Regions from separate parts of the Methylosinus sp. H3A genome, predicted to be linked through region 1. Evidence: riboswitches for the same ligand, from Rfam matches in the RefSeq annotation. Region 1 holds a riboswitch; the other holds the start of a gene.
What was found. A riboswitch is a leader RNA that binds a small molecule or an ion and turns the genes downstream of it on or off. The one in region 1 is predicted to bind thiamine pyrophosphate.
Positions count from the first base shown of each region.

Region 2: linked by a shared signal. The riboswitch ahead of IY145_RS12125 (FAD-dependent oxidoreductase) and the one ahead of thiC (phosphomethylpyrimidine synthase ThiC) in region 1 are both predicted to bind thiamine pyrophosphate.

Region 1 covers NZ_JADNQW010000005.1:2,961,225-2,965,706, forward strand. The annotation lists gene IY145_RS16765 (Mrp/NBP35 family ATP-binding protein) at 1-355, shown strand, start outside; gene IY145_RS16770 (OmpP1/FadL family transporter) at 407-1,732, opposite strand; TPP riboswitch at 1,963-2,063, shown strand; gene thiC (phosphomethylpyrimidine synthase ThiC) at 2,141-3,973, shown strand; gene IY145_RS16780 (hypothetical protein) at 4,180-4,422, shown strand.
Region 2 covers NZ_JADNQW010000005.1:1,953,556-1,958,037, reverse strand. The annotation lists gene IY145_RS12145 (quinoprotein dehydrogenase-associated SoxYZ-like carrier) at 1-12, shown strand, start outside; gene IY145_RS12140 (thiamine phosphate synthase) at 36-647, opposite strand; gene IY145_RS12135 (thiazole synthase) at 644-1,444, opposite strand; gene thiS (sulfur carrier protein ThiS) at 1,453-1,650, opposite strand; gene IY145_RS12125 (FAD-dependent oxidoreductase) at 1,571-2,632, opposite strand; TPP riboswitch at 2,660-2,803, opposite strand; gene IY145_RS12120 (TetR/AcrR family transcriptional regulator) at 2,993-3,613, shown strand; gene IY145_RS12115 (chloride channel protein) at 3,616-4,482, opposite strand, start outside.

The DNA of each region.
Region 1 (4,482 bases):
GGATCTGGCGCTGATCGACGCGCGCCGCGGCGTCGCAATGTTCCAGAAAGTGTCGACGCCCATTCTCGGCATCGTCGAGAATATGAGCTATTTCCTCTGTCCGCATTGCGGCGGACGCACCGACATCTTCTCCCATGGCGGCGCGCGGCAGGACGCGGAGGCGCTGGGCGTGCCCTTCCTCGGCGAGGTGCCGCTCGATCTCGCCATCCGCCAGACCTCGGACGCCGGCACGCCGGTCGTCGCCACCGCGCCGGACGGGCCGCATGCGGCGATCTACAAGGAGCTGGCCGCCAAGGTGAAGAATTTGCTGGAGACGCAGTCGCGCCGCGCCCCGCCCAAAATCGTCATCGGATGACGCAAAAAGCCGCGGCCGCCTCTGAGGCGCGCCGCGGCCGCGTTCTCGTCTTCAGAGATGGGTCGGGATCAGAGAATTGTCGCCGAGGTCGAATTTATAGGTCCAGCCGACCGAGACCTCGAGGCCGCGCAGCCAGAGATTGACATTGCCGGCCGGATTATAGGCGCCGAAGGGCGTCGCCGGCGTCTGCGGCAGCGCCTCGGGACCACGCACATTGTTCTTGAAGGCGTAGACGACGGCGAGGTCGAGCGTCGAATTTTTGGTGACGGCGTAGCTGAGGCCGCCGCTGACGTGATGCGCGTTGATGATCGGCGCGAGTATGTTGAGCGTCACCGAATTCGTCGGGATCGGGTTGGTCACGTAATGATAGCCGGCGCGCAGCGCAAAGCCCGGCTGCACGCGCCATTCGACGCCGAAGGCGGCCGAATCCGTGTCCTTCCAACCAAAACCCGGACCGCCGGGCGAGCCGAGCGACCTAAGCAGCACCGGGAAGCTCGAATTGGCGACAGTCGCCACGCCCGAATAGAAGATATGGCGCCAGTCGGCCATGACGGTCAGGTCCGGCGTCAGATCATAGGCGACGCCGGCTGTGATATTGGCCGGAATATCGAAGCTGCCATTGTCGGCGAAGAGGCCCGAATATTTGCGGAAACGGGTCATGAACATGGGCGTCGAGCCCGCGACGCCGATGCGGAACTGGTCGGTCACCCGCCATTGCACGCCGAGCCGCACGCCGCCGCCGACCGACCAGTCATATCCATTGTCGGACAGATGGTACATGTCGGAGGAATAGGGCGAGAAGGATTTGAGGCCCTGAAGATTGATCGTCTGCACCGCGATGGTGGGCGCGACGCCGATCGCCAGCGAGCCGAATTTGCGCGCATAGCCGAAGCTCGAAAAGGCCTGCTCGAGATCGACGCCCGCATAGCCGCCGCCGAAGGGGCCGCCGAGCGGCGGGTGATAGTGCCCGAAATCGAAGGAGGTGTTGATGCCGCCATTGGCGTAGGAGGCCGTGCCCCAGGCCGAATCGGCGTCGATCGGCGCCGCATAGGCGTCATGGGGCACCGGGAAGATCGGCCGCCCGCTGCGGACGTCGCCAGGCGCGAGCACTTTGGGCAGGCCGTCGGTCGAATAGCCGCGCTCCGGGAACAGAGCGGTGACGCCCAGCTGCATCTGGCGCTCGAGATCGACGAGGCCGGCCGGATTGAGCGACAGTGACATGGCGTCTCGCGAATCGGCGACGCCCGCGCCGCCCAGAGCCTTCTGACGCGGGCCGTAGCCGATCAGAAAATAACCGTCCGCGGCGAGCGACGGAGCCGCGAGAGAAGCCGTGAGCGCAGCTGCCGACACGAGAGTGCGCCAGGAATATCCGTTCATTATCAATCGCCCCGCCAGATCGGTCGCCGTTCACACGCCATTTAGAAGCACTCGGCAACCCGGCGGCGTTCGTATCCCACGACTCACTATCGTCCGGAAAGGTATCAGAGCAGGCGACCCGCGACAGCGCTATCGCTCGCGCCCTTGTGAATATTTCCGACGCTGTCACGTTTTTGCCACAGCGCTCGACCGCCGGGCTTGCCGCGATCCGAGGCCGCGGATAACATCGGCCTCTTGGCGAGGGGCGCCTCTCCGGTGAGGAGCGGCTGAGAAGCACCCATCGAACCTGATCCGGGTAATGCCGGCGCGAGGGAAGGCCAGCTGGACGCGTCGTCCGATCTTTCGGACCGGCGTCGCCAGACTTCATCGCCCGCCGCCCATCCATCCTCGAGACAAGGGAGCGCGACGATGAACGTGCAGGACAAACGCCCGACGACTCCCCAGAGCGTGACCACTGGCCCGATCGGCGCGTCGCGCAAGCTTTATTCCTCCCCGCGCGGGCGGGAGGATATTCGCGTCCCCGCGCGCGAGATCGCGCTTCACCCTTCCGCCGGCGAAGCGCCGCTGCGCGTCTATGATCCGTCCGGTCCCTATAGCTGCGCGGACTTCCTCCCGGACCTGTCGGCCGGCCTGCCGGCGGCGCGCCGCTGGCTCGACGGCCGCGCCGGCCTCGAGAGCTATGACGGCCGCGTCGTGAAGCCCGAGGACAATGGCTTCGTCGGCGAGGACCGGCTGGTTCCGCCTTGTCCCGCCCCGCGCGCCATCCGCCGCGCCAGCGGCGCCGCGCCGGTGACGCAGTTCGAATTCGCGCGCGCCGGCGTGATCACGGAAGAGATGATCTATGTCGCGCATCGCGAGAATCTCTGCCGCGAGCGCGCCTTCGCGCAGGCCGCCGAGCGCATCGAGGCGGGCGAGGGGTTCGGCGCCGAAATACCCGCCTTCGTGACGCCGGAATTCGTGCGCGAGGAGGTCGCGCGCGGGCGCGCCATCATCCCCGCCAACGTCAATCACCCGGAGGCCGAGCCGATGATCATCGGCCGCAATTTCCTGGTGAAGGTCAACGCCAATATCGGCAATTCGGCCATTACCTCCTCGGTCGCCGAGGAGGTGGAAAAAATGGTGTGGGCGATTCGCTGGGGCGCCGATACGGTGATGGACCTCTCCACCGGCCGCAACATCCACAATATTCGCGACTGGATCATCCGCAATGCGCCTGTCCCGATCGGCACTGTGCCGATCTATCAGGCGCTGGAGAAAGTCGGCGGCGAGGCGACCAAGCTCGATTGGGAGGTGTTCAAGGACACGCTGATCGAGCAGGCGGAGCAGGGCGTCGATTATTTCACCATTCATGCGGGCGTGCGCCTCGCCCATGTCCCGCTCACCGCCAATCGCATGACCGGCATCGTCTCGCGCGGCGGCTCGATCATGGCGCGCTGGTGCCTCTCGCGTCACGCCGAGAGCTTTCTCTACGAGCGCTTCGACGAGATTTGCGACATCATGCGGCGCTACGACGTGTCCTTCTCGCTCGGCGACGGATTGCGGCCCGGCTCGATCGCCGACGCCAATGACGCCGCGCAATTCGCCGAGCTCGAGACCTTGGGCGAATTGACGAAGATCGCCTGGGACAAGGGCTGTCAGGTGATGATCGAAGGGCCCGGCCATGTGCCGATGCACAAGATCAAAGTAAATATGGAGAAGCAGCTGCGCGAGTGCGGCGAGGCGCCTTTCTACACGCTCGGACCGCTCGTCACCGACATTGCGCCGGGCTACGACCACATCACCTCCGGCATCGGCGCCGCGATGATCGGTTGGTTCGGCACGGCGATGCTCTGCTATGTGACGCCCAAGGAGCATCTCGGCCTGCCGGATCGCGAGGATGTGAAGACCGGAGTCATCACCTATCGCATCGCAGCGCATGCCGCCGATCTCGCCAAGGGCCATCCCGCCGCGCAAGAGCGTGACGACGCGATGAGCAGAGCGCGTTTCGATTTCCGCTGGGAGGATCAATTCGACATCGGGCTCGATCCGGATACGGCGCGCCGTTATCACGACGAGACGCTGCCCAAGGAGGCGCATAAGGTCGCGCATTTCTGCTCCATGTGCGGGCCGAAATTCTGCTCCATGCAGATCACCCGCGATCTGCGTGAGGAGGCGGCGGCCATCGCCGAGCGCGACAAGGGCTTTGCGGAAAAGAGCGCGGAGTTCTTGGAGAAGGGCGCGCAGATCTACGTCGGCGAGTGACGGCGCGCGCGACCTTTTGCCGGACGGATCGGGAAAAGCTCCTTTTGCAGCGCAGCAGGGCTTTCTCCGAAGCGTTTTGGTTGCGACACCAAAATGTCAATTACATTGACAGGCGCAGCGAAAACAGCCTATTTGCCCGCGGGACGATGCGCCCTGTAACAAAATAAGGGACAAATGCTCCCACGTCCAAAAGAGGGAAACGGCAAATGAACTTTCGCGCCATTGTGACGGCCGCTGCTCTGTCGCTCGGCATGGTCGGCCCGGTATTCGCCGGTTGCGACATCAAGGATGAAGACAAGCAGGGCGTCTGCGTCGACAAGTGCTTCTTCGAATACGTCTCCGTCAAGAATCGCTTCTCGTCGACTCCCGAGTCCATCGAGAAGGCCAAGGAGGCCAAGGGCGCCTGCTATCAGAAGTGCGGCTGCGAGCCGGCTTCGGTGAAGGAATAATCATTCCCGATCGACGCGAGCCCGGCGGGAGCAACCCGCTTCGAGGATCGTGACGCCGCC
Region 2 (4,482 bases), 1.0 Mb from region 1:
GGAGCGTCGTGAGGGAGAGCGAATAGCTCTACGCGCTATTCGCCCCTCGTCGCCGCGACCCATTCGCGCGTGCGCGCCTGCGGGTCCGCCGAGCGCAGAACATCGGTGACGACGCAGGCGCTGTCGGCCCCCGCCGCCAGCGCCGCCCGAGCGCGCTCCGGCGTCAGCCCGCCGATGGCGACGAGCGGAATCTCGCCGATGCGGCGCTTCCAGACGCCGATCTTCTCGAGCCCCTGCGGCGCGAAGGCCATTTGCTTCAGCAGCGTCGGATAGATCGGCCCCAGCGCGACATAATCCGGGGCGAGCGCCAGCGCCCGCTCGAGCTCGGCCTCGTCATGGGTGCTGACGCCGAGCCTTATTCCCTGCGCTCTGATCGCGGCGATGTCGGCCGTGTCGAGATCGCTTTGGCCCAGATGCACGAAATCGCAGGAAAGATCGATGGCGAGCCGCCAATAATCATTGACGACGAGCTGCGCGCCATGCGCCGCGCAGAGATCGCGGGCGCGAGCGATCTCCTCGCGCAGCGCCGCCTCCTCGCGATCCTTGACGCGCAATTGCACGAGCCGCGCGCCCTGCGGCAGCAGCAGCGGCAACCAGTCCGCCGAGTCGACGATGAGATAAAAGGGATCGAGCAAAAGCGCGCTCACGCCTTGCGCCCATCGTCGAAGGCCCGGCCGAGGATCGGCGTCGAAGGCTCCGCCATGTCGCGCGGCTCGATGAGGCCGGAGAGATAGGCCGCGCGGCCGGCCTCTATGGCGAGCGCGAAGGCGCGCGCCATAACGACGGGATCGCGCGCGCGGGCGACGGCGGTGTTGAGCAGCGCCGCGTCGAAGCCGAGCTCCATGACCGCCGCGGCCTGCGAGGGCGCACCGAGGCCGGCGTCGACGATGAGCGGCGTATCGGGAAAATGCGCGCGCAGCGCCCGCAGGCCGAAGAGATTATTGATCCCGCGGCCCGAGCCGATGGGCGACGCCCAGGGCATCAGCACGCGGCAGCCGGCGTCGAGCAGCTTGTCCGCGACGACGAGATCCTCGGTCGTATAGGGAAAGACGCAAAAGCCGTCGTCGCAAAGGATGCGCGCCGCCTCGACGAGGCCGAACACATCGGGTTGGAGCGTGTCCTCCTCGCCGATGACCTCGAGCTTGATCCAATTGGTTCCGAACAGCTCGCGCGCCATTTGCGCGGTGGCGACGGCCTCCTTGGCCGTGCGGCAGCCGGCTGTGTTGGGCAGCACGCGCACGCCGATCTCGCGAATGAGCCGCCAGAAGCTTTCGCCCGCCCGCGAGCCCCCGGCCTCCCGCCGCAGCGAGACGGTGACGATCTCCACGCCCGCGGCGCGGATCGCCTCGGCGAGAATCGCAGGCGAAGGATAGCGCGCCGTTCCGAGCAGGAAACGGGAGGACAGTCTCGCATCATAGACGACGAGGTCGTCGGGCTTGCTCATCCGAATATTTACCCTCCCTGCCGCGGCGTGACGATCTCGACAGCATCGTCCTCGACCAGAAGCGTCTCGCCGCGGTCCTTGCCGCGCACGAATTCCTGATTCACGGCCGTGGCGACGGTCTGCTCGCTAAAGCCCAATTCCTCTATGAGCCGCTCGAGCGTGGGCGCCTCGACCTCGAGCGTCTGCCCATTCACCCTGATCCGCATTCATGACCTCCGGGAAGAACTCGCCCGCGAAGAGAAAACGCGCGACGCGACGCGCCAGCGCCGGCGCCAGCAGAAAGCCGTGCCGATAGAGCCCATTGACGTAGAGCGTGTGGCCCCGGCGCGAGATGCGCGGCAGATTGTCGGGGAAAGCCGGCCGCACATCCGAGCCCGTCTCGACGATCTCGGCCTCCGCGAAAGCGGGATGGATCGCGAAAGCCGAATTGACCAGCTCCACGATGGAGCGCGCGGTGACGCGTGAACGCTCCTCATTCTCGATCATCGTCGCGCCGACCATGAACACCCCCTCCCCCCGCGGGACGATATAGACCGGATGGCGCGGATGCAGCATACGCACGGGGCGGGACAATTCGATCTCCTCGCTGCGCAGCACCAGCATCTCGCCCTTGACGCCGCGAAGCTCCGGCAGCTCGCCACGCGCGGAAAAGCCGCGGCAGTCGATGGTCCAATCCGCCTGCGGCGCCGATTCGGCGCAGAGGCGAATTCTCACATTGTCCATTGTCTCGAGCCGCTCGAACAGCGCCCGCATCGCCGCGCGCGGCTCGAGATGCGCCTCCTCGCGAAAATAGAGGCCGCCCGAAAAACGCCCGGCCAACGCCGGCTCGAGAGCGGCGAGGCCGTCTTCGTCCAGCCTCTCGAAGCGACGTGTGCGCCGCGAGAACTCGCTGAGCTCGGCGCGGTCGCGCGGCGGCGCGACGACGAGGCTGCCGGCGATCGTCGCGACGGGAACCTGCTGCGTCCAGAAGGCGAGCGCCTCCTCGCCGAGCGTGGCGACGATGGGCTCGGCGCTCTCCAATTCGCACCAGGGCGCGATCATGCCGCCGGCGTAATGAGAGCAGCCGCGTCCCGGCCCCGCCGCTTTTTCGATCAGCTCGACCTCGGCGCCGAAGGGCGCGCCGACGCGGGCGATCTCGAAAGCCGCGGTCAGGCCGGCGACGCCGGCTCCGATCACGCAGATCAGCATGTGTGCGGCCTGAGACAGCCGAGGTAAATCAGGAACATGCGGCCTCCCTACGCCAGCGCGAACTGGATCAGGTTCTAAGGGTCGCCGAGCCGCTGTGTCGAGCTATCGGCCTCTCAGCCTCTCGCCGCGCGCGAGCAGCGCGCCAGCGGCGAGGCTCCCCCGGGCGAAGCCGAGACTTGCGCAGGAGCGGCGGCGCGTCAAGCGTCGCGATCGCCGCAATCGAGAAGGGAGCGCGGAACACCGCAGGAGGCGAGGGCGTCGCCGTCTCCCCCGCTGCGCGGCGCGATCGGCGCGCTTCCCTTCCACGCCAGTCTGTGCGACGGCTGCGCGAACGCCGTTTCTCCACGCACGCCGCCCCGAATGACCATCAAGCGCAAATATCACCATGGCGCCCTCAAAGAGGCGCTGGTCGAAGCGGCGCTCGAGCTCATCGCCGAAGGCGGGCCGGCCAGTCTCAGCCTCACCGAGGCGGCCAAGCGCGTCGGCGTGACGGCGGCGGCGCCCTATCGCCATTTCGCCAGCCGCGACGAATTGCTCAACGAGGTGGCGCGGCGCGGATTCCTCTCCTTCGGCTCGGCGCTCGAAAAAGCCTGGGACGAAGGACGGCCCGACGCGGCGACCGCCATGTGGCGCATGTGCGCCGGCTATCTCGCCTTCGCCCGCCTGGAGCCCGGCCTCTACAGCGCCATGTTCGGCTCGGTGGCGACGCTCTCGACCGAGGCCTCGGCCGACGCCGCCGATCATGCGCTGGACATTCTCTGGCGCTCGGTCGTGGCCCTCCTCCAGCAGCGCGGCGCGCCCGCGCAGGGCGCGCGCAAGCTCGCGCTGCAGCTGTGGGCGCTCGCCCATGGCGTCGCCATGCTGTCGATCTCCGGCCATCTCGACGCCGCCAAGGGCCTCGATCCCGTCCCCGTGCTCGACGCGGCCGCGCGCAATCTGATGGAGGCCGCCATCCGCCGAGCGGAAACCGCGCCAGGCTGAGGTCACGTCTCCGCCCGCCGCGCGAGACGGGCCGAGCGCTCCTTCAGCGCGTCATAGATCGGCTCGTTGCGGCAGACGGCGGCGATGGCCATGGCCCCGAAGCAAGCGGCGAGCATGGGCAGCAAAAGCTCGGAGCTGTCCGTCATTTCGGTGATCAGGATCATGCCGGTGAGCGGCGCGCGCACCACGGCGGCGAAAAAAGCCGCCATGCCGATGAGCGCGAATTTCATTCCCGTCGTCTGCGCGTCCTCGCCCGGAATCGGCAGGCCCGGAATCAGTAGGCCGAAGAACAGGCCGATCTCGGCGCCGAGCGCCAGCAGAGGCGCGAATAATCCGCCGGGCGTCCCCGCCGCATAGGAGACGACGCCGAGCGCGAAACGCAGCGCGAAGACGAGCGGTAAGACCTCGAGCGCGAAGGCGCCGTCCAGCGTCTTCTGTGTGAGGAGATCGCCGCCGCCGACGAGATCGGGCGCGAAGAAACCGAGCGCGCCGACGCCGGCGCCGACCAGCGCGGCTTTCGCCTCGGCCGGCCAAGGCGAGCGGTCGGCTATGTCCAGCGCGCCGAGAATGGCGCGATTATAGGCGAGGCTCGCCAGCCCCGTCGCCGCGCCGAGGGCGAGGCCGAGCGGAACATCCAGAGGGCCGGTCGGATAATGCGCGGCGACGCTCAATTCCGGCGTCGGCCCGGCGATGAGGCGCACCACGGAAATGGCCCCGACCGAGGCGCCGAGCGCTATGGTCGCATGGCGCATGTCGAAGCGGCGCAGCAGCTCCTCGAGCACGAAAGCGGCGCCGGCGAGCGGCGCGTTGAAGGCCGCGGCGAGCCCCGCCCCGGCGCCGGCCGCGAGCAGCGATTGCTGATCGCGCCA